DNA from 4 places in the Enterococcus sp. ZQ21 genome. Region 2 is predicted to be linked to each of the others. Evidence: predicted binding sites of a transcription regulator. Region 2 holds the regulator's gene; each other region holds the start of a gene.
What was found. Region 2 encodes LexA, which represses DNA repair genes until DNA is damaged. Its sites were predicted from a motif close to CNAACANNTGTTNG; they were not measured.

Region 1 (7,552 bases), 1.3 Mb from region 2:
AACGGTATCTAATCCCATGTGAACAAGTACTTCCAGCCCCTCATCAGAAAGAATACCAATGGCATGTTTTGTTTCAAAGACGCTCGTCACTTTACCATTTACTGGTGCATAGACTTTGCCGTTTGACGGTTCGACAGCATAACCGTCACCCATCATTTTTTGTGAGAAAACTGGGTCATTTACTTCAGTAATTTCCTTGATGTTCCCAGCAGCCACTGCGAATAATGTTTCTTTTGTTGCAACTGCCGTACCAGTTGCTGAAACAGGTTCGAAAGACTGTGGTGTTGCTGTTGCGCCATTCGCTGTTTGAAGCTGTACATCAGCAGCATTTTCAGGAACAGCAGGATCAATCTTATTCAAGATTCCCTGACGTCTAAAGACGATCGTCAAGCCAAATGGAATGATGATAGCGATGATCATTGCGATGATGAAAGGTACCCATGTTTCTGCTTGGATGGCTAGTATTCCTGGTAAACCACCTACTCCGATCGCGTTTGCTCGAACATCCATCAAGTTGGCAAACATGCCAGCTAATCCAGAACCGACCATTGCTGCGACGAAAGGATAGACGTATTTCAAATTGATTCCGAACATAGCAGGTTCAGTTACACCTAAGTAACAAGAAATCATTGCTGGAATCGAGATTTGTTCTTCTTTTTTGTTCCCACGATGCAAGAAGACGATGGCTAAGACTGCAGAGCCTTGGGCAATATTTGATAAAGCAATCATCGGCCATAAATTCGTTGATCCGAAATCTGCAATCAGCTGCATATCAATCGCATTGGTCATATGGTGGAGACCAGTAATTACTAAAGGTGCATACAGGAACCCGAATACAGCACTAAACAACCAGCTGATAGAAGACGTCAACCCGGTATTTACGATAGTTGAAATCCAGCTTCCGACTGTCCAGCCGATAGGACCTAAAATAACGTGAGCAGCTAAAACAGTTGGTAACAATGAAAACAATGGAACAAAGATCATTGAGATCGACTGAGGGATATATTTGCGGAAGAAAATCTCTAGATACGCTAACATAAACCCTGCCAGCATAGCTGGAATAACTTGTGCTTGATAACCAATCATTTGGACTTGAGCAAAACCAAAATCCCAAAATGGAATATCTGCTGCGGCTGTGGAAGCTACACTATAAGCATTTAATAATTGCGGAGAAACTAATGTAATTCCTAAAACAATTCCTAATATTTGTGTAGTACCCATCTTTTTCGCAATACTCCAAGTGATACCTACTGGAAGAAAATGGAAAATTGCTTCACCTGGCAGCCATAAAAAGGCATTGACGCCATTCCAAAATTGCGAGTGTTCAACGATCGTTCCACCAAGACTTTCAAACTGGATACCTTCAAGTACATTTCTGAACCCAAGGATCAATCCGCCGACGATAATTGCAGGAATCAGTGGTGTAAAGATTTCTGCCAAGACGGCAATGGCGCGTTGTACGGGATGAAGGTTTTGTTTTGCTGCTGCTTTTCCTTGTTCTTTGGAAACCCCTTCAACGCCGGATACTGCAACGAAGTCGTTATAAAAAGTAGAAACATCATTTCCTATGATGACTTGGAACTGCCCAGCATTCGTGAACATCCCTTTCACGCTAGGAATATCTTCGATTGCTTTTTGATCTGCTTTTCCAGGATCATTTAGGACGAAACGCATACGAGTTGCACAATGACTAACTGCAGCAATATTTTCTTTTCCGCCGATATCATGTAGCAGTTTCTCGGCATCTGCTTGATACTTTGCCATATCAATAAACCCCTTTCTTTTAACTTGTCTATGCAAGTTATTTCTTCGTTTACTATACTTTTTTTTAGGAAGAATTGCAAGCGTTTTATACAAAAACATCCAGAAAAATGATATCGTTTTAAAAAGCATAAAATAAGCTTTTCTTAAAAAGAGGAACATTGAAATACAAAAAGAGCTGTAGTATAGTGAAGAAATGATGGAAGAACGAGTGAGGGAAAAAACATGAACAAGTTCAATGAAATTTTTTTAGATTTGGAACAGAAAATTTTAGCGAAAGAATATCCTCCGCATTCGCTTTTGCCTAGTGAGAACCAATTGATCAAAATCTACGGTGTTTCACGAGAAACAATTAGAAAAGCACTGAATCTTTTGACGACGGAAGGATATATTCAAAAAAAACAAGGAAAAGGGTCGATCGTACTAGATCGAAACCGCTTTGATTTTCCTATTTCTGGACTGACAAGCTATAAAGAGCTACAGGAAACCCAACGTATTCCAAGTGAAACGATCGTTCATACGTTAGAAGAAACAGAAGTAACAAAAGCACTGAATGAGATTACTGGCTGGGAGATTGGTGCACCTGTCTGGCATTTGATACGCGAAAGAAAAATCGATGGTGAAGTGGTTATATTAGATACTGATTATCTATTAAAGGAGATCGTTCCTCATTTAACCCCAGTACAAGCACAAGGATCGATCTATGAATATTTTGAAAATGAGCTTTCTTTAACGATTGCTTACGCACAAAAGGAAATCACAGTAGAAGAAGTAACAGATATCATGAAAACAACGATGGATCTTCACGATGATACTTACGCAGTAGTCGTCAGAAGTCTTGTTCATTTGGAAGATACCCGCTGTTTTGAGTATTCTGAGTCGGTACACCGATTAGATAAATTCCGTTTCGTTGAGTTTGCCCGGCGCCGAAAAGTGTAAATGATTCGAAAGAAAGCAAATTGTTGGCATCTGTCTGCTTTGGCGCTATGATAGGATCACAAAGGGGGCATTTTTAATGGATAAACCAACAAGACCAGAAAAAGAAGAACTGAAAGAAAAATTATCACCGATGGCTTATGCAGTCACACAAGAAAATGCAACAGAACGTCCATTTACCGGAAAATACGATGATTTTTACGAAAAAGGGATCTACGTCGATATCGTCAGCGGCGAACCGTTATTTAGCTCTGCGGAAAAATATGACGCAGGTTGTGGCTGGCCATCATTCAGCAAACCAATAGCGAAAAGACAAGTACGCGAAAAAGCCGATTTTTCTCATGGCATGCATCGAATAGAAGTTCGAAGCAAAGAAGCAAACTCTCATCTCGGGCATGTATTTACCGATGGCCCAGTAGATAAAGGCGGTCTGCGTTACTGCATCAATTCTGCCTCACTAGAATTCATTCCCTATGAAAAGATGGATGAACTCGGTTATGGCGAATACAAATCACTGGTAGAATAATGAAAATACAAAAAGAGCGGTACAATACGGGGATTCACTCGATCGTCCGCTCTTTTTTATTCAAGCGATTGCTATTTGAAAGAAACGCTCCCCAGACTCCTTTTTTCACAAGGTGAAATGTGCTACAATAAAGGGAACGTATGTGTGCAAAAGAAAGAGGACTAGAATATGTATGAATATCTGACAGGTGTGGTTACCTTTATCAACCCCTATTACATAGTAGTAGAAACCAATGGTATCGGCTACCAGATCGCACTAGGAAATCCTTACCGCTACAGCAGCAAACTAAATCAAAAAATAAAAATTTATGTCCATCAGGTGATCCGCGAAGATGCGCATCTTTTGTATGGATTTGATTCTTTAGAAGAAAAACAACTGTTTTTGCGATTAGTCAGTGTTTCAGGAATCGGTCCAAAAAGTGCTCTTGCGATCATGGCAAGCGAAGACCACTCCGGTTTGATCCAAGCAGTGGAATCCAGTGATGTCACTTATTTGACAAAATTTCCAGGGGTAGGGAAGAAGACGGCGCAACAAATGATCTTGGATCTAAAAGGAAAATTTGGTGAGCTGAGTATCGATACGCCCTTCAGTCTATTCGATGAAGCAAATACAAAAGACGCTACCGCTCTATCTGAAGCAATGGAGGCTCTCTCAGCTCTTGGTTACAGTGATAGAGAAATCAAACGTGTAGAAAAACAATTAAAAGAAGTCGATAATCAGACAACAGATGAGTATTTACGCCAAGCACTCAAGCTGATGATGAAAAAATAAGGAGGAGACCAAATGACAGATGAATACTTGTTATCACCAGAAACTGGCGAAAATGAACTGAGTTTGGAAAAATCTCTTCGTCCGCAGTTGCTTTCTCAGTATATCGGGCAGAGAAAAGTCAAACAAGAACTTCAGATCTACATCGAAGCTGCCAGAAATCGGGAAGAACCATTAGATCATGTTCTGTTGTATGGGCCTCCTGGATTAGGGAAAACGACGATGGCTATGGTCATTGCTAATGAGATGACTGTGAACATTCGTACGACAAGCGGCCCCGCTATCGAACGTCCGGGTGATTTAGTAGCGATCTTGAATGAACTGGAAGCAGGGGATGTCCTATTTATCGATGAGATCCATCGATTGCCTAGAGTAGTAGAAGAGATGCTTTATTCGGCCATGGAAGATTTTTATGTAGACATCATGGTAGGACAAGGACCAACCGCACATCCGGTCCATTTCCCTCTTCCTCCCTTTACTTTGATTGGGGCGACGACACGAGCAGGTATGCTTTCTGCACCTTTACGCGATCGATTTGGCATCATTTCACATATGGAATATTATGACGAACAGGAACTGCAGGAGATCGTTTTACGTTCTTCGGATATTTTTCAAACAGAGATCATTGAAGAAGGGGCATTGGAAATTGCTCGCCGATCGCGAGGAACGCCTAGAATCGCGAATCGCTTACTCAAACGGGTTCGTGATTTTGCGCAAGTTCAAGGAGACGGGAAAATCGATCGTCCTATAGCAGATCAGGCGCTTACTTTGCTACAAGTCGATCAAGCTGGTTTGGATTATGTTGACCAGAAATTGTTACGGACGATGATCGAATTATATGGCGGCGGACCCGTAGGGTTAAGCACGCTTTCCGTAAATATAGGAGAAGAACGGGAAACAGTCGAAGATATGTATGAACCGTACTTGATCCAAAAAGGATTTTTAAAGCGTACACCTAGAGGGCGAATGGCTACGGCTTATGCTTATGAACATTTCGGCTACGACTATCATATGTGATTTTTGCTTTTAGATTGGAGGAAAATGAATGAGTGATACAACACGTACGAAACAATTGATCAAAAACGTATTGATTGATTTGTGCCAAACACAATCTTTTCGAAAAATCAGCGTCCAAAAAATCGCAAATGAAGCAAAAATCAATCGTCAAACATTTTATTATCATTTTACAGATAAATACGATTTGCTTCGTTGGGTCTATTGTGAGGATGCCTTGCATTATTTAGACCCGCAATGTCTTACTCTTGATAATTGGGAAGAGCAAGCATTGAAAATGCTGAAAGCAATTGCTGAAAAGAAAGAGTTTTACGCAAATACTGTGCTTTCTGACCAAGAAATTTTACAAAAAGAATTCTCTCAACTAATCCAAAAATCTTTTATCAAGATTTTTGAGCAAATGGATGAAGAAAGACAGCTTTCTGCAAAAGATAAACTATTTTATGCTCGTTTTTTTTCTTACGGTTGCAGCGGCGTGTTAGTCAATTGGATCACGAATGAATATGAAGAAACACCGATGGAAATCGCTATGCAGCTTTTCCGTTTAGCCAAGGATACGGAATTATACTCTTATCGTCTTTATGCAAAAGAAGAGTTGGAAGAACAGTAATAGAAATAATCTTTCGTTGAAAAAGCCATGATCGTTAAAAGGAGATGGGAAAATGACAAAAATTTTATTTGTTTGTTTGGGAAATATTTGCCGTTCACCAATGGCAGAAGGCTTGTTGAAGAAACGAATAGCATCAGAAGGAAAGGAAGCAGAATTTTTTGTGGATTCTGCTGCTACAAGTACGTATGAAGTTGGAAAGACACCGCACCCTGGAACGAAAAAAATATTGAACCAAGAAAATGTGGATATGACGAATATGGTTGCTCGTCAAATCACACCCCACGATTTTGAAACTTTTGATTGGATCATTGGCATGGATCAAGAAAATGTAGAAGAACTGAAAAGAAGAGCACCACGCTCAGCACAGGAAAAAATCCATTTGTTTTTAAGTAGCATCCCTGGAAAAGAAAAAGAAAATGTTCCCGATCCATACTATACCAATAACTTTGATGAGACATATCAATTGATCACAGAAGGGTTAGATCATTGGTGGAACATTTGGATGGATGAAAATAAAATAACAAACAGTTTCTAAAATTAGCGCTTTCTTTTTTTAGAGACGTTAGAGCATTTCCTTGTTTTTTTGCAAAATGTTAGGTAAAATAAGATTAATTAAGTAACACTTTCTTAGCTAAAGGAGGAGTGCATTCGATGAACGAAGAGACAGTACCACCAATGAAGAAGCTTACGAAGTTAGTTACTCATACCTCGTATCAACTTTTTGATTCTTTTGTAAATGACACTGAAGAACATGCTAAGAATGTACGATTGCAAGGAAAGTTTATTCTTGAGCTGCAAAAAGCTGCGAATGAACATAGTTTAGTTATCTTACAAGTAAGAGCGAATCGTTTGAGTAGCAAGTATGAAACGATCTCAGGTTGGGTGGCGACAAAAACGGTCGAAAAAGACCGAGTAATGATCCGCCTACAAAACGAAGAGCAGCAGATCCGCATGGTTCCCGTAGAACAAATTGAAAAAATAACAATCCTTTCGCCAGCAGGAGAACAGGAACGGTTATCAAAATAATTTATACCAGATAGAAAAGCACGTATGAGCTTGTACCATCAATCATTACTAATCAAAAATAACCGAATGCTTTAAGAGGATACCGATAAAACGAAACGTTTTACGATGAGTATCACAGCATGACAGCATTCGGTTGATTAGTTGAATCGATTGTATGGGACAAGTTTTTTTGATAAAAAAAGGTCCTGCTAGCCGGGGAGCTAGCAGGATAAGGAGTTAAAAATGAAAAAGTGTTGTTAGGGTTGTTTGTTGGTATGCTTATATAATAGTCATTAGTTGTGAATATTTTGTGACGAAAGTTTTCGAAAGTTGTTAAGTTTTTTTGCGAAATTTATTTTTATATCATGTATTTGTCTAAAATTTTATACTATAAAAAGACACGTTGTGCAATCAGCTACCCTTTGGTATTAGTTCAAAAAACGGTAAAATAGCTCCTTATATTTTGCTGTTTTGCTTTTCTAATACTTAAGCCAAGGCGCTGATTTCACAGCCTTTTTTTACAAATCCAGCGATTCCCATGAGTTAAGAACTATCTTTTCTCCAAAAAGAAATAATAGAAATAAAAGCCTTGATAATTGCGATAAAATAAAAATGGATAGATAAAATTCGAGAGAAACATGTATTGACGTGGCAGATGAAAGGGTCAGATTTGTTGGTGTATCAGGAGTGCCGTTAGAAGAACACAAGGAGAGAAAAGATGGAATTATTAGAAAAAGAAAGTATTGATTTTTATTTGGAACGTGATTGGACCGTGTTACGGTATGCTTTTTTCAAGGAAGAAGAGTATGACGGGCTAACTAGTCATCAGGAGGCAGTTTTAGAATTTCTCAATTACTCAAATAGATTGTGTGTGGCCAGGTCATGGCGGATTAGCGAAAGGCTTCTCGTAGTTTCTAAAAAAATATATGCAC
Region 2 (7,552 bases):
TTGGACACCAGGCATGCAACGAACAGAAGCTAATTGTTCAATCGGTTCGTGTGTTGGTCCGTCTTCTCCGACAGCAACGGAGTCATGTGTCAAAACGTAAACAACAGGCGTATGTTGAATCGCTGCTAAACGAACAGCTGGTCTTAGGTAATCGACAAAGACAAAGAATGTTCCGCCATAGATACGAGTTCCGCCATGAAGTTGGATACCATTCATAGCCGAAGCCATCGCAAATTCGCGAACGCCAAACCAGATGTTACGTCCTTCATAATGTTCGGGAGTAAAATCTTTATCAGCAGCTACCATTGTATTATTGGAACCTGATAAATCTGCTGAACCACCCCAGAAACTTGGTATAGCTTTCGATAATTCTTGGATGACTTCTTTACTTGAAACACGGCTTGCTTGACTGCTTCCTACTTCATAAGTTGGCAATTCTGCATCCCAGTTTTCTGGCAGTTTGCCATCAAAGGCATCTTCAAATTGTTGTGCCAATTCAGGATAAGCTTTTTTATAATTGGCAAACATTTCATTCCATGCATCTTCAGCTTTTTGTCCTTCTTCTATCATTGTTTGATGGAAGCGGGCAGCTACTTCTTCAGGAACAGTGAAGTCTGGATAATCCCATCCGTAAACTTCTTTAGCCATCTTGATACCCTCTTCGCCAAGAGGAGCACCATGAACAGCAGATGTTCCTTCTTTAGGAGCACCGTAGCCGATGACTGTTTTTACTTCGATCAACGTGGGTTTATCTGTTTCAGCTTTTGCTTGTTCAATCGCTTTAGAGATTGCTTCTAAGTCATTTCCGTCTTTCACTAAGATATGTTGCCAGCCATATGCTTCATAACGAGCACCAACATTTTCTGTGAACGCTTTTGAAGTTGGACCATCTAATGAAATATCGTTTGAATCATATAAAACGATTAATTTACCTAACTTCATATGACCTGCCATCGAACTTGCTTCTTGAGAGACTCCTTCCATCAAGTCTCCATCCCCACAAATTGCATACGTATAATGATCCATTATGTTGAAGTTTTCTTTGTTATAAGTTGCTGCAAGGTGTGCTTCTGCCATCGCCATACCAACAGCCATTGCAATCCCTTGGCCTAATGGGCCTGTAGTAGCTTCTACACCATCTGTATGATGGACTTCAGGATGTCCTGGTGTCTTAGAATCCCATTGACGGAATTGTTTCAAATCATCAATTGTCACTTGATAGCCAGCTAAATGAAGTAAACTATATAACATTGCTGACCCATGTCCTGCTGAAAGAATGAAACGGTCGCGATCAGCCCAATTTTTGGATGTCGTTGGATTTACTTTCAGGTGTTTTGTCCATAACGCATATGCCATAGGTGCTGCGCCCATCGGCAATCCAGGATGTCCTGAGTTTGCTTTTTGGACTGCTTCAATACTTAATGTACGAATTGTGTTAACGCCAAGTTGGTCAATTTTGTCAAACAAAATAACCCCTCCTATTAATTTAGGTTTTTTTTACCTTTATTTCTTACACTCTCATTCTATAAGATGTCACACGAAAAAGCAATCATTTTCAGTATTTTTTACTAAAAGTTGTCATTTCGGTTGTGTAAGCCTTTTTTCTTTTGGATTTCTTTTAATTTTTCCGGGGTCACGTCATTGCCCTCAGGATCGACGATTTTCATTCCTTCGATATGATGACGCATACCGGAACGAAAAGCTTCCAAATACTCTTTGCGCAAGTTGATTTGTTCTTGTTCTTCGGCTTTCGAGAGACCATTTTCCTTCTTTTTACGTGCGAGTTCATTGATCCGCTCTATTTTTTCAGGTGACAGCATGCTCAGTCCTCCTTTTACTCTCCTTCATATTATATAAAAACTGAAAAAAAAACAACTAGATAAACTAAATAAAATACGAACATTCGTTTGATTTAGCGCTTTTTATATGGTACTATTTATTTATCAAGTGAAAGAAGGTGTACCTTGTGGCCCGACAAACTGAATCAAGACAAATTGAAGTCTTACGTTATATCCATGAACAAGTAACCCAAAAAGGATACCCGCCAACTGTCCGTGAAATCGGGGAAGCTGTTCAGCTTTCTTCTACTTCTACTGTTCACGGTCATCTTGCACGGCTTGAAAAAAAAGGGTTTATCCAAAGAGATCCGACGAAACCTCGTGCAATCGAGTTGACAAAACAAGGTTTAGAAAAGATTGGGATTCGTCCAACAACTATTCCAGTACTTGGCGTAGTAACAGCTGGAGAACCAATTTTAGCAGTAGAGGATGCTTCGGACTTCTTTCCGATCCCTCCTAATCTTTCTTCTGAAGAAGGCAGTCTCTTTATGCTGACGATTCGTGGAGATAGTATGATCAATGCTGGAATTTTGGATGGCGATAACGTGATCGTTCGGAAGCAGGAAACGGCACAAAATGGTGATATCGTCATTGCAATGACTGCAGAGGATGAAGCGACTTGCAAACGATTCTATAAAGAAAAAAACTATTTCCGTCTTCAACCTGAAAACGACTTACTCGAACCAATCATTTTAGATCAAGTATCTATATTAGGACGAGTAGTAGGGCTCTATCGTAGTCATATCTATTAATTAGTACTAAAAAAGAAAATTGTTTAAAACCGAGTTTGAGACCATTGTCTCAAACTCTTTTTTCGCCCAAGTTCTTCTTCTTTCAAATTTTTATCACTTCCCTCTTTACAAACCGAACAAATATTCGTATACTAAATATACGAACAATTGTTCGTATAAATTAACGAGGTGAGAATTCATGAAATCAATGAGACGTCTTGGCTTAGTATTAACTGTTTTGTTTTTAGGTATTATTATTGGTAATTTCGGCATACGTCCAGCTTTACTTGTGTTTGTTCCGTTATTTACTTTGTGGTTCATGTTGTGGGATGAAAAGAAGTACCGTCAATCTGAGCGGCGCAGAATTCATGAAGATCATTTCTATCATGAACCCTACTACAGATCCAGGCAATCATAATGAGGATTGACTGCTAATTGTTCAAAAGACAAAAAGTTAAACTTTTACGAGGGTGTGACAAAAATCGGTCACATCCTTTTTTTCGAACCTTTACTGGACTTTGACTGGTTCCATTTATAAAAAAACAGCGACCCTCAAGCGTCAGAGTGCCTATCTGACTTTTGAGGGTCGCTTTAAAATCGCTTTTTCTGCTTAATATTCCATTAATGTAATAATGTCGTATCCTTTGATTTTGTCGCGTCCATGGAGATCCATCAATTCGATCAAAAATGCGCAGCCTACGACTACACCACCTAATTGTTCGATCAGTTCGATTGTCGCTTTGATCGTTCCACCGGTAGCCAGCAAATCGTCACAAATCAGCACACGCTGACCTGGTTTAATGGCATCCTTATGCAATGTCAATGTATCTGTTCCATATTCTAATCCATAAGTCACTTCGATGGTTTCTCGAGGTAATTTTCCTTTTTTGCGGACTGGTGCAAAACCGACTCCTAACTCATAAGCAACAGGACATCCTACGATGAACCCACGTGCTTCTGGTCCAACTACCATATCAATTCGTTTTTCTTTTGCATAATTTACGATTTGCTTCGTAGCTTCCCGATAAGCGTCACCATCTGCCATCAGCGGGGAAATATCTCGGAACACAATTCCTTTTGACGGATAGTCGGGAATACTGGCAATATAATCTTTTAAATCCACTCTTTGTTTCCTCCTAGGTTGTTAACCATTTCTTTATGGTAGGAATATCGCTCAAAAGCAAAAATTCCTCAACTTTGATTTTATTTAGCCGCCGCTGGTATAATTTGCTCTCAGTCAAAGGATGACTTTCTGGGCTGGCGACTTTTTGTAAAACACCGTTCTCTATTGTAACAAATTTCAATTCAAAAAACACCTGTATCATAAAAATTAATAATTTTTCAGGGATACGCAAATATTGAGCTACTGCTTTTATTTTATGACGTATATCTATTCGTTCTTGAGAATGGATCAATTTAAACAATTTTGCGTACTGTTCTCTTGTGCCTACCCCATTCAAATAAGCCTCATCAGGTGAAATCCCCATCAGATAAACACGATTGAATGAATAAGACCCAAAGACTTCTTTCAGCTTTGCTAAATCCTCTGGACAATCCATAATAACCAGAGATTTCGGTTTTCTTTTTTCAATTACTGCGTGTATAGAATCCATTCCTTCGAAAACAATCGCCGTTTCCTGGATGCGCTCCGGCACGAATTTCAACGTAGAAGAATCAAAAGCTAAATAAAGACTGTCTTCAGATGTTCGGCTCTCTTCACGGAAACGTTTTGCCCGCCAATCAAATACCTGCAGACTACCTACTGCAAAGTCAGATACCATCAGTTGCGGTTTCTTACGTCCATTCCATTCATTGATCGAAAGCTTTCCTACTACATCTACTAGATTATTCAGCAGTTCTTCTTCTTGAGTTCCAAAACCAAAAGCGACCGCATCAAGCTGACTAGATTCATCGGAAAGGACAAATTTCAGATGCTGTTGGTTTGCTCCGATTCTTTTGACATTCGCTGCTTGGACTTGCCGAAATAAAAATTGAGGTAAAGGATTATCTGTACCAAATGGCGCTAATAATTTTAGTTCATCAATACGCTCTACTGTTACTTCATTCGGAAGTAGCACTTCATCAATTCTTAATTCAGGTCCTCTTGTCAAATCGATTTGACGATCGACTATATATTGGTTCATCTTCTCCTGTAGTATTGTGACATTTTCACTTGGCATCGTTAACCCGACTGCTGCATGATGTCCTCCAAAATAAGTAAATAAATCCCGCATCTGGTCAAGCATTTCAAAAAGGTTCAAGGCTTCAATACTACGTCCAGAACCTTTAGCTGATCCGTCTTCTTTTAAAGTAAGAACAAGCGTTGGTTTACCAGTTTCGTTCATTATTTTTCCTGCAACAATACCTAAAACACCTTCATGCCATCCTCGGTTTACCAATAGATGGATATGATTCTCCTTATTGACCATTGCTAATGCTTCTTCTGTTATCTGCTCTACGATTGCTTTTCTTTCTTCATTGATTTCATTCAATTTTTTTGCTTGAATGGATGCCTCTTCTTCGTCAAACGTTGCAAGCAATGAAACGGCAGGTCGCGGGTCACCCATCCGACCAATAGCATTTAGTCTGGGCGCAATCGAAAAGCCGATCGTTGTTTCGTCTGCATCTCTCATTTTTACGCCACTTTCTTCAAACAGCGCCTGAAGTCCTATCCGTTCTGAATGATGGATGGCATCGATGCCTAATGCAACAAGGATTCGATTCTCATCAGTCAATGAAACTAAATCGGCGATCGTTCCTATCGCTACTAAATCCAAAAATTCTGCAGGTGGTTCTTCCAACAATGCAGAAGCTACTTTGAATGCTACTCCGACTCCTGCCAGATCTGGAAATGGATATTGCCCCGCTGGATGACGAGGATGAACAATCGCATAGGCGTCTGGTAATTTCTCAGGTAGCTCGTGATGGTCTGTAATGATCACGTCTACACCAGCTTGCTGAGCATATGCTACCGCATCATTTCCTGCTACCCCGTTATCAACAGTGATGATCAGCTGGATGCCTTCTTGGATCTTTTCTTGGTATACCGATTGGTTCGGTCCATACCCATGCACAAATCGATTTGGCAAAAATACTTCTACTTCTGCGCCAAGTAATTCCAGTGTTTCTTTCATTACCGTTGCACTGGTGATTCCGTCTGCATCATAATCACCGTAAACGAGGATTTTTTCTCCACTGATTACAGCTTCTTGTATTCGACTGATTGCTTTATCCATATCGTGCATCAGATACGGATCATGTAGTTCTTGTTCTTTTGGATGTAAAAATCGGTTGATATCCTCTTCCTCATGGTAACCTCTTTGCCACAGTAACTTACCGACAAATGGAGATAATTTCAGTTCACGAATCATTTGGAGAAAGGATTCAGAAGGCTCTGTCTCGCTTAACTTCCAATCAAAATTTGCTTGTCTCACTTTCTCACTCCTAACTTAGTTATTATAGCAAAGGAAATCAGCAAAAAAAAGCAGAAAGAAAGAATAAAAATAGATCAGATCCGCTAGACTGATGTTCAGCAGGACCCGATCTTTTATACGACCATTTATGAAATATCCCTATTAGTCAAAATAATTGAAGCTTTGTTTTGGCGCTTGCGTTTTTTGTTCTTCCGGTGCTTTCAATTGACTGATTTGTGCTGTTTTCGCTTGTAATTCCGCCTGATAAGCAGCTTCTAACTCTGCGCGTTCGTTTCTAAACTCGCGTTGTTGTTCTTCTTTTGCTTCTTCAATTTTCTTTTGCAGATCTGTTTGGTATTCTGATATTTCCTGAGTCAGCTGCTTGATTTGCTTTTTTTGCTGCCATAGTGTTGCCGAAGCAGTCAAGAATACAATCAGTGCACCAATCAGCGCAGAACCGATAATCACTAAGATCAACGGTGCAGAAAAGGAAGTGAAGCCAAAACTTACAGGGACATTTTTATTGTTCAATACAGCAAAAAGAACAATAATCAAAACTAAGATAAATCCAAGAATCACATTGCTTTGCTTTTTCAATTCCTCCACCTACTTTTTGTTAAAAATTCCGCTGGCTAAATAATCACCAATCGTTGGAAACAGCGTATAAAATTTTGATGCAACTTCTAAAATAAACGGTTGATTGATTTCTCGTTTTGGATGTCTCATATTGCGGACGATCATTTTTGCCAACTTAGTAGGTTCTAAAACGATTTGCCCGACTTTTTCCAAATAGCTTCCGCTTGGATCAGCCTTGTCAAAGAAATCTGTCTCGATTGGACCAGGATTTACTGTCGTAACAGCTACACCAAGTGGTTTCAATTCTAATCGCAAGGCGTTGGAAAAGCCAAGGACTGCAAATTTCGTGGCAGAATAAACCGTTGATTTTGCAGTTGCCATTTTCCCAGCCATTGAGGCGATATTAATAATATGTCCTTGTCTTCTTTCTGCCATATCGATCGCAAATTTTTGTGTCAAAACCATCATTCCTAAGATATTGACTTCAAACATATCGTACGCTTTTCCAAGATCGAATGTAAGGAAGTCCTCGAAAATACCAAATCCAGCATTGTTTACCAGAATATCGACACGTCCAACTTCTTCCATTACTTTTTCATATAGTTCATCCACACTATAAGGATCGCTGACGTCTACTTTGAAAGCATAAGCCTCTTTGCCGCTCAAGCGTCTGCACTCATCTCTGACACCTTCTACAAATGCCATTCTTCGTGCGCAACTTATAACGATTGCTCCTTGCTTTGCTGCTTCATAACAGATTTGCGCGCCTAGACCACCTGAACTACCTGTTACTAAAACAACTTTATCTTCTAAATTCATGCCTCATCCTCCTCACGAAATGGTATCTCAATGCTATCAAAATCTTTCATGATCGTCGTGTTTTCAAACACTTCTTTTGCTTCTTTTTCAAGCTCTAGAGCTGCTTTTCCTAAATATCTTGCACTGATATGAGTAAGCAACAGCCGTTTTGCCTGCGCTTCTTTTGCAACTTCAG
Region 3 (7,552 bases), 380 kb from region 2:
CCTTTTTCGGTTTTGCTATTAGGTTTAGATACCGGTGGATTAGGAAGAACGGAACAAGGACGTTCTGATACGATGATGGTAGTAACAGTTAATCCGAAACAAAAAAAATCAACGATCATCAGTTTGGACCGAGATATTTATACGAATATCGTAGGTTATGGAACGGTAGATAAATTAAATCATGCCTATGCATTTGGTGGTGTCGAAATGGCCATGGATTCAATTGAGCAACTGCTCGATATTCCTATTGATCATTATGTAACGATCAATTTGGATGGCATGGAAGATTTGATCAATGCGGTCGGTGGCATCAAAGTGAATAATAAAATTGACTTTACTTTGGATGGTGTCCATGTACCAGTAGGTGAACAAACATTGAATGGAGAAAAAGGTTTAGCCTATTCTCGAATGCGACACGAAGATCCAGAAGGCGATATCGGTCGACAACGTCGTCAGCGGGAAGTAGTGACGAAAATCGTCAATAAAGTTTTAAGTTTAGATGGCGTAAGCAATTATAGAAAAATTTTAAAAGCAGTTGAGAACAATGTGACGACGGACTTAGATTGGGATGACATGCTTGATGTAGCGACGAACTACACCCCGGCGTTTGAAACAATCAAACAAGACCAGTTGCAAGGCGAAGGACAAATGATCAATGATATCTACTATCAAATTTTAGGAAAAAATGATCTTCTTTCGATCCAAAATGAACTGAAGAAACAATTAAATATAAAAACAAGCGATACATTACCTAATTTGAAAAATGAGAATGCTTCAATGATGTTCTTTGATGATTCGGAAGATGGCGATTCGACAAACGGTGATGGATCGAATAGTGAAGGGTACACCGATTATTCTTCCTATTCAGAAAACACATATGATCAGTACCAAGATCCGAATACCTATTATCAGCAAACAGAAGATACAAGTCAGTACTATACACCAAGTCAAGATACTCAAAGTTATGATCCTTACGCTGGACAGGAACAAAATGGTTATGGTTATGACCAGAATAATGAGTATGGAACAACAAGTGGGTACTAGAAAAAAATAGTTTGGTTAATAAAGAGTGCCACCTAAATTAGACAAAAAATCTAACTTAGGTGGCACTTTTTCTATGTGTTAAATTACAGGACGTCTCTTTTTAGCGCTTAGTTTAAAAAATAAATTGAATAATTCAATAGAGTTGCGAATAGTACCCATAAATAATAAGGAATCATGAGCCACATTGCCAGGCGATGATGCAGCCACAACTGATACATAAGCACTGACAAGAAAATAACTAAAAGTGTAATATCGATTGCTGCAATGAAAATATTTCTTAAATTAAAAAATAGAGCAGACCATATAAAATTAAAAATGAACTGAATCACAAAAAGACCGACAAGATTGTTTCGCTGTTTTTTGTTGTTGTGATTAAGTAACAAATAAAGAGAAATACCCATCAATATATACAGTAAGGTCCACATCGGCCCAAATATCCAGCTAGGTGGTGCAAATGGTGGAAGTTGCAAAGAATAGTAATATTCTCCGGGATTTCCGCTAAGCAACCCTGATAAAAAGCCTAATATGACAATTCCTATAACACAAACCCAAAAACGAATATCTTTTATCATCTTCATTTTACTAACTCCTTTCTATAATAGTAGTTTACCATGAAGGCTCACAGCAAGACCTGTATTTAGTTTGTGAAGTAAGAAAAAAATTGATAATTGTTGTTATTAAAAAGTTGAACATTTGTTTATATGAATGATGTTTTTGAAAAAGATCATATGATTTGATTCTCATGTTTTCTATTTGTACTTTTCTCGTCTACTTCTGTTATAATCTGCATCTTACTTTTTTCACCTTTTTTACTTCAACATAAAATTATAAAATCATAATGTTTGTGTTAATGCAATAAAGCGTTTACAATGTGGTTATCAAATGAAGGAGGTTTCTACATGAAAAAGATTAGTACGTTATTGTTTATTGGGTTAGTTAGTTTAGGGTTGTTCGGTTTTAGCATTCCAGGTTTTGCGCATGGTTATATTACTTCTCCAGGAAGCCGTGCATACCTAGGAACATCAGCAGCAGGAAACTTAAATCAAAATGTCGGAAGAGCACAATGGGAACCGCAAAGTATCGAAGCTACCAAAAATACATTCATTGATGGAAAAATTGCTAGTGCAGGAGTCAGCGGCTTTGAGCCTTTAGATGAACAGACATCTAACAGATGGCATAAAAACATGGTTAATCCAGGAACATTAAATATTACTTGGAATTTAACAGCACAACATCGGACAAGTACTTGGGATTACTACATTACCAAACCAACTTGGAATCCTAATCAACCTTTGAAATTTAGTGATTTTGAATTGATCACAAAAATAGACGACAAAGCAACTGTTCCACCAAAAACAGTCAACCAAACGATCACACTTCCGCAGGATCGAAAAGGATATAATGTGATTTTAGCAGTATGGAATATCAGCGATACGACAAATGCATTTTATCAAGTGATAGACGTGAATATCCAATAATAATCAAAAAGGGCTGTGACAAAAACTATGTCACAACCCTTTTTTTAAATAAATAGTGTCCTCCTGTTAACTCTTCGGTCACAAGTACAGTATTCATAAAACATGAAGAGCTATTTTTGTTTGGCTGTTCTTATTACTTGATACAGGGCAGACTTTTTCACAACCTCTTTCATTTAGTCAGCGAGTCTCGTCATCTTCACGACAACTTCACAACGTGCAGTCTGAGGAAACATGTCGACAGACTGTAAATATTCAATCTTGAACTTTTTACTTAAATCAACCAGATCTCTGGCAAGTGTAGAAACATTACAGGAAATATAAACAAGTTTTTTTGGAGGGTATTTCAATAATGATTGGATCAATGCGTTATCCAAACCCGTACGTGGTGGATCTACGATGATACCATCAGGCTGAAAACCTTCATTCAACCATTTAGGCAGAACTTGCTCTGCTGTCCCGACTTCATATCGAGTGTTGTGATATCCTAATCTTTCCGCATTTTTTTTTGCATCAGCGATTGCTTGAGGAACGGTATCCATTCCCCGTACTTCTTTGGCTTGTTTTGCTACACTTAAGCCGATCGTCCCAACTCCGCAATAAGCATCCACGATCGTTTCATTAGGCTGGACATCTAATGCTTTAATTCCTTCGCCATAAAGCAATTCGGTCTGCTGAGGATTGAGTTGAAAGAAGGCACGAGGAGAAAGATCGAAAGTCACTTCATTGATTTGTTCTTCAATGGCTTCTTTTCCCCATAAGTGGATCGTTTCATCCCCCATCACGAGAGACGTTTTTTGTGCCTGGACATTTTGCATGATTGAAACAACTGCGGGCAGTCGTTCATTGATCTCACGGATCATTGCGTTTTTTTGCGGGAATTTTTTACTGCGAGTAATAAAAACAACTTGTAACTCCCCAGTTTTGACACCGATTCTAACCATGATTGTGCGGAAGATTCCACTGTTTGTCCGTTCATCATAGATGGGTGCATCAAATTTATTCAATAGTTGAACAACAGTATTCATTACTTTTTGTGTTCGAGGTTCTTGAACCAAGCAGTCTGTTATAGGGACTAACTGATGAGAGTTTGCTTCGTATAAACCAGCTTCAATTTTTTGAGTCTGCTTATTTTTTCGTAACTGAAATTGTGCTTTGTTTCTATAATGCCAAGGCTCATCCATCCCGATCGTCGGCAAAAGTTGATAAGATCGAAAGCCTGCTGGTTTGAATTTTTCCAATGCTTGCAAAAGCAGATCCTTTTTAAAATCCAATTGGGCTTGATAAGCTAAGTGTTGTAATTGACAGCCACCGCATTCATAGTAAACAGGACATGGTGCCACTACGCGATCTTTGCTTGTTTTTTTGACTTTTATTAATTCTCCTTCTGCATAGCGAGGGGTTGCTTTCGTGATTTTCACTAGTACTTCTTCTTTTGGTAGTGCATATGGAACAAATATGATCAACCGTTTGAAATAACCGATTCCTTCACCATTTATGCCTAAACGCTTGATTTTCAAAGGAACCGTTTGTCCAGTTTTGACAATTGTTTCTGCCATAAGTATCTCCCTTTTTTCTTTTTTCTGTGGTTTATTCTAACATATAATACCTGATTACGGGGATTTTCTGTGGTATGATAGAGAATATATGTTCGAGGAGGATGTTTATGTTAACCGTTACGAGAATCAGTAAAGGCAAAGGCCCTTTCTATCGCGTAGATTTATCTGAAGGAGAAGCTTTACAAGTATCTGAAGATGTATTAGTACGCTATCGATTATTAAAAGGACGGGAATTAGACGAAGAAACTATCCAAGAGATCAAGAAGAGTAGCGGAGCTGATTTCGGTTTTCACCTAGCAATGAATTACTTAAGTTATCAGTTGCGATCGGAAAAAGAAATCCGAACATACTTAAAAGAAAAGGAAATCCTTCAAGAAGATCGAAATAAAATCGTAGCCCGCTTAAAAGAATTGGACCTTGTCGATGATTTGGTCTATGGGGAAAGTTATGTGCGCACGAATATACGCTTAAGTGACAAAGGACCAAAGAAATTAGCGCAGCAGATGCAGCAAAAAGGTTTGAAACCTGAAATCATTGAACAAGCGCTCAGCCAATATACATTTGAAGACCAAGTTCAAAATGCACATCAGACAGCCGAAAAAGCGTTTGGAAAAAATCACGGAAAAAGCCAAAAAGAATTATTGAGAAAAATCCAACAAACATTGATGACGAAAGGCTTTTCTCAAGAAGTGATCCAACAAGCGATGGCTGATCTTCCGCAAGAAGCAGATCAAGAAATAGAATATGATTATTTAGTCAAACAAGGAGATAAACTATGGCGAAGAAATTTAAGATTTGAACCTAAAAAAAGAAATCTAAAAGTAAAGCAAAGCTTATATCAAAAAGGATTTGATTTGGATATGATCCAGCGATTCATTACGGAAAAGGAAGAGGAAAGTGAATAAAGAATGGGAAAAATGGACAGATAAAGAAACAAAAGAATTTCAAGATCAGTTCATTCAATGGTATGAACAAGAAAAAAGAAACCTGCCTTGGCGCTATAATCGTGATCCTTATCGTATCTGGATCTCTGAGATCATGCTTCAGCAAACCAGAGTAGACACAGTGATCGATTATTTTTATCGTTTCATGGAATGGTTTCCTACAATTGAAGAGTTAGCAAATGCTCCAGAAGAAAAGCTTTTAAAAGCATGGGAGGGCCTTGGTTATTACTCAAGAGCCCGAAACATCCAAGCTGCTGCTAAACAGATCATGTCTGAATTTGACGGAAAAATGCCGCAAACGCCTGAAGAAATCAGCTCATTGAAAGGAATAGGCCCCTATACGACAGGAGCGATTGCAAGTATCGCATTTGGACTTCCAGAACCCGCAGTTGACGGCAACGTGATGCGAGTAGTCAGCAGATTGTTTTGCATTGAAGCAGACATCGCAAAAGCTTCTAGCAGGAAAATCTTTGATGAAGCGATGCGGAAAATCATTGATGAAAAGCATCCAGGCGAATTCAACCAAGCAATGATGGATCTAGGTTCAGCTATCTGTACACCAACTTCTCCAAAGTGTGAGACTTGTCCGATCCAAGCCTTTTGTTTAGCTAACAAACGAGGAATCCAAACGAGTTTTCCTGTAAAAACAAAAAAAGCAAAGCCAAAAGACGTTTATTATATCAGTGCGGCTCTTCAAAATCATTCTGGAGCGTATTATTTTGAAGAAAGAGATAGCCAAAAATTGCTGGCGAATATGTGGACATTTCCAATGATGGAAGTGACACAAGAGGAGTATGAGCGATTGAAAAAAGAATGGGAAACAAAGCCAGAAATCGATCTGTTTGATGACCTAGTAGCAGAAGAAGAGCAAAATCTCCCATTTGAAAAGCAGGAACTCTTTGTTTGGCAGACACGACATTTAGGAGAAGTTACTCATATTTTTAGTCATCTGAAATGGCATGTTCTCCTTTTTTACGGACGGGCAACCGAGGGAGCAGAACAAGAATTTACCGAGAACAAAACTTCGAAGTGGTTGAAGCCTGATGCATTTGATTCGGTCGTTTTTCCTAAGGTCCAAATGAAACTGGTAGATCAGTTAGAGAAAAATCGAAACAAAAGGAATCCTTTCTAGGCAAAGCTCATTTTTATTGATATAATAATTATGATGTCGGTGTAATGAACACCCAAACACAAAGCACAAAATGCTGCTTAAGGAAGGGTTGCTATGGGAGTTCCAAAAGAAGGAGAGTTTGTGACGATCCAAAGTTACAAGCACGACGGCAAATTGCATCGAACGTGGCGAGATACCATGGTATTAAAAACAAGCGAACACTCTATGATCGGCGTGAATGATCACACATTAGTCACTGAATCTGATGGACGCCGATGGGTAACGCGCGAACCAGCGATTGTTTATTTTCATAAAAAATACTGGTTCAATGTAATAGCAATGATCAGAGAAAAGGGGGTTTCCTATTATTGTAATCTAGCTTCACCTTTTTTGCTGGACGATGAGGCCTTGAAATATATCGACTATGACTTGGATATCAAGGTATTTCCTGACGGCGAGAAACGACTATTGGATGTCGATGAATATGAGATGCACAGCAAAATGATGAATTATCCTAACGATATTGACTTCATCCTAAAAGAAAATGTGAAGATTCTGGTTGACTGGATCAATAATGGAGATGGCCCGTTCTCGGAAGGCTATATTGATATTTGGTATAACCGTTACAAGCAATTGTCGCGTAAGTAAACACAAAAAAGAACAGTAAGCCAGTGAGAGATTTTTCTCAAAAGCTTGCTGTTTTTTGCTTTTTTCGAAATAAATTTTTATAAAGTCTTTTTCATATAAATATGAGGCATGCCAGCATCTTCAAAAGGATCGCCGTAAGCTGTATATCCTAGTTTTTCGTAAAAAGTTTCAGCTGTGGACTGTGCCCCTAATAAAATCGTATTATAGCCTTGATTCTTAGCAAAGTTTTCTGCTTCTTCAATCAGTATTTTTCCTAACCCTTGGTGTCTGTATTCAGAAAGAATCGCCATCCGCTGTAATTTCATTTTTCCGTTTTCTAAAGGCAAAAGACGTACAGTTCCTTGCGGTTCTTTTTTATCTGAGTACAGGACGAAGTGGATACAATGGGCTTCATCTTTGTCTATTTCTCGAGACAAAGGCACACCCTGTTCGACTACAAAAACTTGATGCCTGATCCGTACAGCATCTAAGTAAATATTGCTCATTGTATCTTTTGTTTGTACAACTTTCATGGTCTAGCCACCTTCCTTTCGTATAGTATACTGGAAAATAAAACAAATAAAAAGTATGGCAAGTTTTCAAAAATAAAAAAAGAATAAAAGAATTTTTAACGAATATAATATATACTAGTAAGAAAGAAAGGAGGAAATCTATTGTTTGAAAAACTTAGACAGTCTAAACTAATGTTTTGGTCGCTTGAATTATTAATCATAGCTGCATTGATCATGATTTCATCAGAAATAAACTTTATTTTCGAACCGATCGGGACAT
Region 4 (7,552 bases), 340 kb from region 2:
CGTCAGAAGGTTCTTCTAAACGATTCAAGCAACGTAAGAATGTACTTTTTCCTGAACCTGAAGGGCCGATGATACAGACGACATCTCCTTCGTTGATGGATACGTTGATGTCGTTTAATACTGTGTTATCGCCGTATTTTTTGACTAGATGCTCAACTAAGATTTTTTCTGCCATCTTACTTCACCTTCTTTTCTAAAACTTTCGCTAATTTTGTCAATGCTGTAATCAAAATCAAGTACATGATCGCGATGATCAAATAAACATACGTACTTTGTGTCGTACGTGCAACGATGATTTTACCAGTTTGTAGCAATTCGACTACACCAATTGCGGAAATGATCGTTGTATCTTTCAATGAGATAACGAACTGATTCACGAATGATGGAATCATGATGCGTATCGCTTGTGGTAAAATGATTTTTTGCATCGTCCGATTATAAGAAAGACCCAAACTTCTAGAAGCTTCCATTTGTCCGACAGGAACGGCATTGATTCCGCCTCGAACAATCTCTGCGATATAAGCACTTGCGTTAAGAGTCAAGGTGATAACACCAGCGATGAAGTCGGGGATCGTAAATCCAACGATACCAGGCAATCCAAAGAAAATAAAGAATGCAAGAACCATCATCGGAATCCCACGGATGATATCGACATAAATGCTAGCAACCGTGCGAAGCGCGCGTATTGGTGCTACACTGAATAATCCAAAAATCACACCGATTACTATAGCCAAAGCGAAGGAGATCAAAGTCAAGAGAATCGTTCGCCAAAGTCCTTTTAACAATGCTTGATAGTTGTTTTGGATAAGTCCAAGAAATGTCGATTCATCAGCTGCGGAAGAATCACTAGAAGATTCTGAACCATCTGCTACATATTCTTTGATGATCTTATCGTACTCGCCTGTTCTTTTTAATTCTTTCAATCCTTCATTGAACATATTAAGAAGTTCAGGGTTTTGCCCTTTTTTGACGGCAAATGCATACTTTCCGCCAGATTCTTTTTCAATTGGTGTTTCCAATTCTTGTCCTTGTTTGATCGCATAACCAATTACTGGATAATCATCCATCATGGCATCAATTGCGCCAACTTTCAACCCGTCATACAATTGATCTGCAGCATCAAAATATTTGATAGAATAGCCGTATTCAGATTCATGATCGCTTAAAAATTCTGCACTTTCGGTTCCAACTTTTGCTCCGACTGTTTTTCCTTTCAAATCTTCATAAGACTTGATCGAAGTGTCGCCTTTTTTGACAGCTAATTGAATTCCGCTGTCAAAGTAAGAATCAGAAAAATCGTAGCTTTTCTTTCTTTCGTCCGTTACCGTCATTCCGGCAATCATCCCGTCTGCTTGTCCTGATTCTAAAGCTTGCAAAGCAGCGGAGAATCCACGATAGTCCATTCGGATGTTGAATCCTTGCAGTTTGGCGATGCTTTCCATCAATTTTACATCGATGCCCTCGTACTCGCCGTTTGCGTTTTGAAATTCAAATGGAGCAAAAGCAGAGTCGCTAGCAATTACGTATACGTCTTTTTTGGGCTCTATTTTTTGCATTGTCTCGCTTGTGCTTGACTCTGCCGTTGTAGTGTTGTCAGCTTGTGCAACATGACCAAACGCAAGTGTCACAAGTCCTGTCATTAAGAAAACAAATGAGTGAAATAAATGCTTTCTTTTCATAATCAACCTCCTAAATTTCCAATATTTTATTATTATAGGCGAAAAGTGCTGAATCAGACAAGACTGTAGGCTCGAAAAAATGAAAAAAATGCGAGTTTCTAACATTATATGTTATAAAACATAACATGGAGAATGAGAGAAAAAAGTGGCGAAAGTATGTTCGGTGTGGTATAATTTTTTAGTAAGGAATGCCTTTGCTTTCCTTTTCTTTTTATTGGTCGTAAAATGAAAAGGAATGAATGAAAAGGAGGACAAAGAATGATTGAAAGAGATACCTCCCGACGCTTTGAGCTTGTCTCGAAATACCAACCGGCTGGTGATCAGCCTGAAGCGATTAACCAATTAGTGGATGGCGTAGTCGGCGGGAAAAAAGCACAAATTTTATTAGGTGCGACTGGAACAGGGAAAACATATACGATTTCCAATCTTATTGAGAAAGTGAATAAACCAACACTGATTATTGCCCATAACAAAACATTGGCTGGTCAGCTGTACGGGGAATTCAAGGAATTTTTCCCTAACAATGCTGTTGAATATTTTGTTTCTTATTATGATTATTATCAGCCTGAAGCTTATGTGCCTTCAAGCGATACGTATATCGAAAAAGATTCAAGTGTAAATGATGAGATCGATAAATTACGACATTCGGCTACTAGTTCATTATTAGAAAGAAATGATGTGATCGTCATTGCATCCGTTTCATGTATTTTTGGATTAGGTTCGCCTTTTGAGTATCAAAAACAAGTCGTTTCGATTCGACAAGGAGCAGAATTAGATCGCAACCAGTTGATTCGTGACTTAGTCAGTATCCAGTTCGAAAGAAATGATATAGATTTTCAGCGCGGTCGTTTTCGAGTGCGTGGTGATGTCGTGGAGATTTTCCCGGCTTCAAGAGATGAACGTGCCTTAAGAGTGGAGTTTTTTGGAGATGAAGTCGAACGTATCCGAGAAGTCAATGCGCTGACAGGTGAAGTTTTAGGAGAAACGGAACATGTAGCAATCTTCCCGGCAACTCACTTTGTGACGAATGACGAACATATGGAGCATGCCGTAGCGAATATCAAAGCAGAATTAGAGCAGCGTTTAGCTGTTTTACGAAATGAAAACAAACTTCTAGAAGCTCAACGTTTAGAACAGCGAACCAATTATGATATTGAAATGATGTTAGAAATGGGCTACACTTCAGGAATCGAAAATTATTCTCGGCATATGGACGGACGTAAAGAAGGCGAACCGCCTTATACGCTATTGGATTTCTTTCCTGAAGATTTTTTGATCGTGGCTGACGAATCGCACGTGACCATGCCTCAAATCAGAGGAATGTATAATGGCGACCGAGCGAGAAAACAGATGCTAGTAGATTACGGTTTCCGTTTGCCATCTGCTTTAGACAATCGACCGCTTCGTCTAGAAGAATTTGAAAAACATGTCAATCAGATCATTTATGTCTCTGCGACACCAGGACCATATGAATATGAACAAACTGATACCGTTATCCAACAAATCATCCGTCCGACAGGGCTGCTTGATCCAGTAATCGAAGTCCGTCCAATCATGGGACAAATCGATGATCTAGTAGGCGAAATAAATGAACGGGTCGAAAAAGATCAACGGGTATTTGTAACGACACTGACGAAAAAAATGGCAGAAGACCTCACAGATTATTTCAAAGAATTAGGAATCAAAGTCAAATATCTGCATAGTGATATCAAAACGTTGGAACGAACAGAGATCATTCGAGATCTACGATTAGGCGAATTTGATGTGTTAGTCGGAATCAATTTGCTTCGTGAGGGATTAGATGTACCTGAAGTTTCTCTTGTTGCTATCTTGGATGCAGATAAAGAAGGCTTTTTACGTAGCGAACGTTCCTTAGTCCAAACGATTGGGCGAGCTGCTCGTAATGAAGAAGGGAAAGTAATCATGTACGCAGACAAGGTGACGGATTCTATGCGTTTAGCGATGGATGAAACGTCAAGACGTCGTACGATTCAGCAGAAGTACAATGAAGAACATGGGATCGTTCCAAAAACGATCATTAAAGAAATCCGAGATTTGATTTCTATTACGAAAGAATCGGAAGATGATACAAAAGAAGCGGTACAAGTGTCGTATGAAGAAATGACGAAGGAAGAAAAAGACACGTTATTGATGAAATTAGAAAAAGAAATGAAAGATGCGGCAAAAGCTTTGGATTTTGAAACAGCCGCTAATGTACGAGATATGATTTTAGAATTAAAAGCTTCGAAGTAGGAGGACAACATGGCTAACGATAAAATTACGATTCATGGTGCACGTGCCCATAACTTGAAAAATATAGATGTCACGATTCCACGAGACAAATTCGTGGTCGTTACAGGTTTGTCCGGTTCTGGAAAGAGTTCCTTAGCATTTGATACACTGTATGCAGAAGGACAGCGGAGATACGTAGAAAGTCTTTCTGCGTATGCCCGCCAGTTTTTAGGTCAAATGGATAAACCAGATGTAGACAGCATCGACGGATTGAGTCCGGCGATTTCTATTGATCAGAAAACAACAAGTAAAAACCCTCGTTCGACAGTAGGTACTGTGACGGAAATCAATGACTATTTACGCTTGTTGTTTGCTCGTGTAGGACATCCGATTTGTCCCAACGATCATATCGAGATTACCAGTCAATCAGTAGATCAAATGGCCGATCAAGTAATGGCTTTACCTGAGCGCACAAAGATTCAAGTAATGGCACCAATCGTGGTAAAGAAAAAAGGTCAACACAAAAAAATATTCGAACGAATCCAAAAAGAGGGATACGTCCGCGTTCGAGTCGATGGCGAAATCTATGATTTAAGTGAAGTACCTGAGCTGGAGAAAAACAAAAAACACGATATCGCAATCGTCATCGACCGGATCATTGTGAAAGAAGGAATTCGTTCTCGTCTATTTGATTCTTTAGAGGCAGCCTTGCGACTGGCAGACGGCTATGCTTTGGTTGACGTGATTGGCGAAGAAGAAATGTTGTTTAGCGAACACTATGCTTGTCCTTATTGCGGATTTACTGTTGGTGAACTAGAACCAAGACTTTTCTCCTTCAATGCGCCTTTTGGAGCTTGTCCAGACTGTGACGGTTTAGGCGTCAAATTAGAAGTCGATCAAGATTTAGTCATTCCAGATAGAACGAAGACGCTTAGTCAAGGTGCAATCGTTCCATGGAATCCAATCAGCTCTCAATATTATCCTCAAATGTTAGCGCAGGCTTGCGAAAGTTTCGGTATCGATTTGGATACACCATTCGAAGAATTACCGGAAGAACATCAGGAAATCATCTTAAATGGAACAGATGAACTTTTCCATTTCCATTATGAAAATGATTTTGGTGGCGTTCGCGATGTAGAAACAACTTTCGAAGGAGTATTGAAAAATATCGAACGTCGTTATCATGATACGAACAGTGATTTCACGCGTGAGCAAATGCGTCTTTATATGACCGAATTGACTTGTCAGACGTGTAAAGGTTATCGTTTGAATCCTCAAGCATTATCTGTTCAAATCAATGGAACGAATATTGGGCAAACAAATGAATTGTCTATCCAAAAAGCAGTAGACTTCTTCTCAAACCTTACATTATCTGAACAAGAAAAAGTGATTGCCAAACCGATTTTAAAAGAAGTAAATGACAGACTTTCATTCTTAGAAAATGTCGGATTAGACTATCTAACCTTGAGTCGTGCTTCGGGAACGTTATCTGGAGGAGAAGCACAGCGAATCAGATTGGCTACGCAAATTGGATCGAATCTTTCTGGAGTTCTGTATATTTTAGATGAACCATCGATCGGATTACATCAACGCGATAATGATCGACTGATTGGCTCATTGAAGAAAATGCGTGATCTTGGCAATACACTCGTTGTGGTCGAACATGATGAAGATACGATGTGGGCAGCAGATTATCTGATTGACGTCGGACCTGGAGCAGGGGAACAAGGCGGACAAATCGTTGCTGCAGGTACTCCTGAAGAAGTAGCTAATGACGAAAATTCTTTGACAGGGAAATATCTTTCAGGGAAAAAATCGATCCCGGTGCCAAAAGAACGCCGTAAAGGTAATGGTAAAGCAATCAAGATTACTGGTGCTTCAGAAAACAATCTGAAAAATATCAGTGTCGAATTTCCTTTAGGAGAATTTGTAGCAGTAACAGGTGTGTCTGGTTCTGGAAAGAGTACATTGGTCAATAGTATCTTAAAGAAATCATTAGCGCAGAAATTAAATAAGAATTCTGCCAAGCCAGGTAAATTCAAGACAATTTCCGGCTACGAAAGTATCGAAAAGATCATCGACATCGATCAAAGCCCAATCGGACGGACGCCGAGAAGTAATCCAGCGACTTATACGAGTGTCTTTGATGATATCCGTGGGTTATTTGCTCAAACAAACGAGGCAAAAATGCGGGGATATAAGAAAGGTCGTTTTAGTTTCAACGTAAAAGGCGGTCGTTGTGAAGCGTGTCGCGGGGATGGGATTATTAAGATCGAAATGCACTTTTTGCCTGATGTCTATGTTCCTTGTGAAGTATGTCATGGCAAACGATATAACTCTGAAACATTAGAAGTGCATTACAAAGGAAAAAGCATTGCAGATGTTTTGGAAATGACGGTAGAAGATGCTGTAGAATTCTTCAAGCATATTCCAAAGATTCATCGCAAACTGCAAACGATCGTTGATGTTGGCTTAGGGTATGTGACGATGGGACAACCAGCAACGACATTGTCCGGTGGCGAGGCGCAACGGATGAAACTTGCCAGTGAATTACACAAAATCTCTAATGGAAAGAATTTCTATATATTAGATGAACCAACGACTGGTCTTCATAGCGACGATATCGCCCGTTTGCTGCAAGTGTTACAAAGGTTAGTAGACGCTGGTAATACAGTTTTAGTGATCGAACACAATCTAGATGTAATCAAAACAGCCGATCATATCATTGATTTAGGACCAGAAGGCGGAGAAGGCGGAGGAACGATCCTTGCGACTGGAACTCCAGAAGAAATCATTGATGTAAAAGAAAGCTATACAGGTCACTATTTGAAAAAAATAATGGTATAAAGAAGATAGATCGCTGAGATAGTTAAAAAAACATAAAAAAATGAATTTGTGCTTGTTTTCTTAATACTAGTGTTCTAGAATCATTACATGGTAGTTCTTTCTACACTGATTGGTATAGATAAAAACTTCCTATAAGTTCAATCCGTTCAAAAAAGAATTGAGCAATCGGAGGAGTTTCCTTTGATTGCTTTTTTCTTTATGGTATGATATTCCTTGTGTAGTTAGAAAAGAAAAACAAGAGATTATGAGTAAGTGAGAGATAATGATGAACAGTATTGAAAATGAAGAATTTATCCCTATATTATTAGGAAGCGACATGAACGTTTATGGTATGGCACGTTCTTTTAACGAAGCATACGGCAAAGTCTGCCAAGCATATGCTTCTGATCAATTAGCCCCTACCCGCTACAGTAAAATCGTCAATGTAGAAGTCATTCCAGGATTTGATAAAGACCCTGTATTTATCGAGACGATGCTTCGTTTGGCAAAAGAAAGATATTCTGATAAGAGTAAAAAATATCTTTTGATCGCTTGTGGTGATGGGTATGCAGAATTGATCTCTCAACATAAGCAAGAGCTGTCAGAATATTTTATCTGTCCGTATATTGATTATTCTTTATTTGAAAGACTGATCAATAAAGTAAGCTTTTATGAAGTTTGTGAAGAATATGATCTTCCGTATCCTAAAACATTGATCGTCAGAGAAGAAATGTTAGTAAATGGACGCTTAGAACAGGAATTGCCTTTTGAATTCCCGGTTGCTTTGAAACCCGCAAACAGTGTGGAGTACCTTT

Region 1: ruvA (Holliday junction branch migration protein RuvA) is a predicted target of LexA. The motif match lies at 3,357-3,370, and genes of this name have one in related genera.
Region 3: recX (recombination regulator RecX) is a predicted target of LexA. The motif match lies at 4,160-4,173, and genes of this name have one in related genera.
Region 4: uvrB (excinuclease ABC subunit UvrB) is a predicted target of LexA. The motif match lies at 1,829-1,842, and genes of this name have one in related genera.

Annotation. Positions count from the first base shown of each region.
Region 1 covers NZ_CP125658.1:146,457-154,008, forward strand. Annotated here, with positions in the region: gene treP (PTS system trehalose-specific EIIBC component) at 1-1,764, opposite strand, end outside; gene treR (trehalose operon repressor) at 1,987-2,700, shown strand; gene msrB (peptide-methionine (R)-S-oxide reductase MsrB) at 2,777-3,223, shown strand; gene ruvA (Holliday junction branch migration protein RuvA) at 3,392-3,994, shown strand; gene ruvB (Holliday junction branch migration DNA helicase RuvB) at 4,007-5,008, shown strand; gene QK255_RS00760 (TetR/AcrR family transcriptional regulator) at 5,037-5,615, shown strand; gene QK255_RS00765 (low molecular weight protein-tyrosine-phosphatase) at 5,668-6,150, shown strand; gene QK255_RS00770 (hypothetical protein) at 6,267-6,641, shown strand; gene QK255_RS00775 (hypothetical protein) at 7,339-7,552, shown strand, end outside.
Region 2 covers NZ_CP125658.1:1,468,290-1,475,841, forward strand. Annotated here, with positions in the region: gene tkt (transketolase) at 1-1,467, opposite strand, end outside; gene QK255_RS07095 (DUF896 family protein) at 1,569-1,820, opposite strand; gene lexA (transcriptional repressor LexA) at 1,967-2,590, shown strand; gene QK255_RS07105 (hypothetical protein) at 2,769-2,987, shown strand; gene QK255_RS07110 (adenine phosphoribosyltransferase) at 3,180-3,692, opposite strand; gene recJ (single-stranded-DNA-specific exonuclease RecJ) at 3,706-6,003, opposite strand; gene QK255_RS07120 (LapA family protein) at 6,145-6,588, opposite strand; gene QK255_RS07125 (SDR family NAD(P)-dependent oxidoreductase) at 6,589-7,377, opposite strand; gene rnz (ribonuclease Z) at 7,374-7,552, opposite strand, start outside.
Region 3 covers NZ_CP125658.1:1,844,349-1,851,900, reverse strand. Annotated here, with positions in the region: gene QK255_RS08975 (LCP family glycopolymer transferase) at 1-1,044, shown strand, start outside; gene QK255_RS08970 (TspO/MBR family protein) at 1,152-1,622, opposite strand; gene QK255_RS08965 (lytic polysaccharide monooxygenase auxiliary activity family 9 protein) at 1,944-2,522, shown strand; gene rlmD (23S rRNA (uracil(1939)-C(5))-methyltransferase RlmD) at 2,696-4,078, opposite strand; gene recX (recombination regulator RecX) at 4,186-4,983, shown strand; gene mutY (A/G-specific adenine glycosylase) at 4,976-6,154, shown strand; gene ntdP (nucleoside tri-diphosphate phosphatase) at 6,248-6,781, shown strand; gene QK255_RS08940 (GNAT family N-acetyltransferase) at 6,859-7,293, opposite strand; gene QK255_RS08935 (AI-2E family transporter) at 7,435-7,552, shown strand, end outside.
Region 4 covers NZ_CP125658.1:1,131,749-1,139,300, forward strand. Annotated here, with positions in the region: gene QK255_RS05510 (amino acid ABC transporter ATP-binding protein) at 1-175, opposite strand, end outside; gene QK255_RS05515 (amino acid ABC transporter substrate-binding protein/permease) at 177-1,679, opposite strand; gene uvrB (excinuclease ABC subunit UvrB) at 1,938-3,932, shown strand; gene uvrA (excinuclease ABC subunit UvrA) at 3,942-6,758, shown strand; gene QK255_RS05530 (D-aspartate ligase) at 7,021-7,552, shown strand, end outside.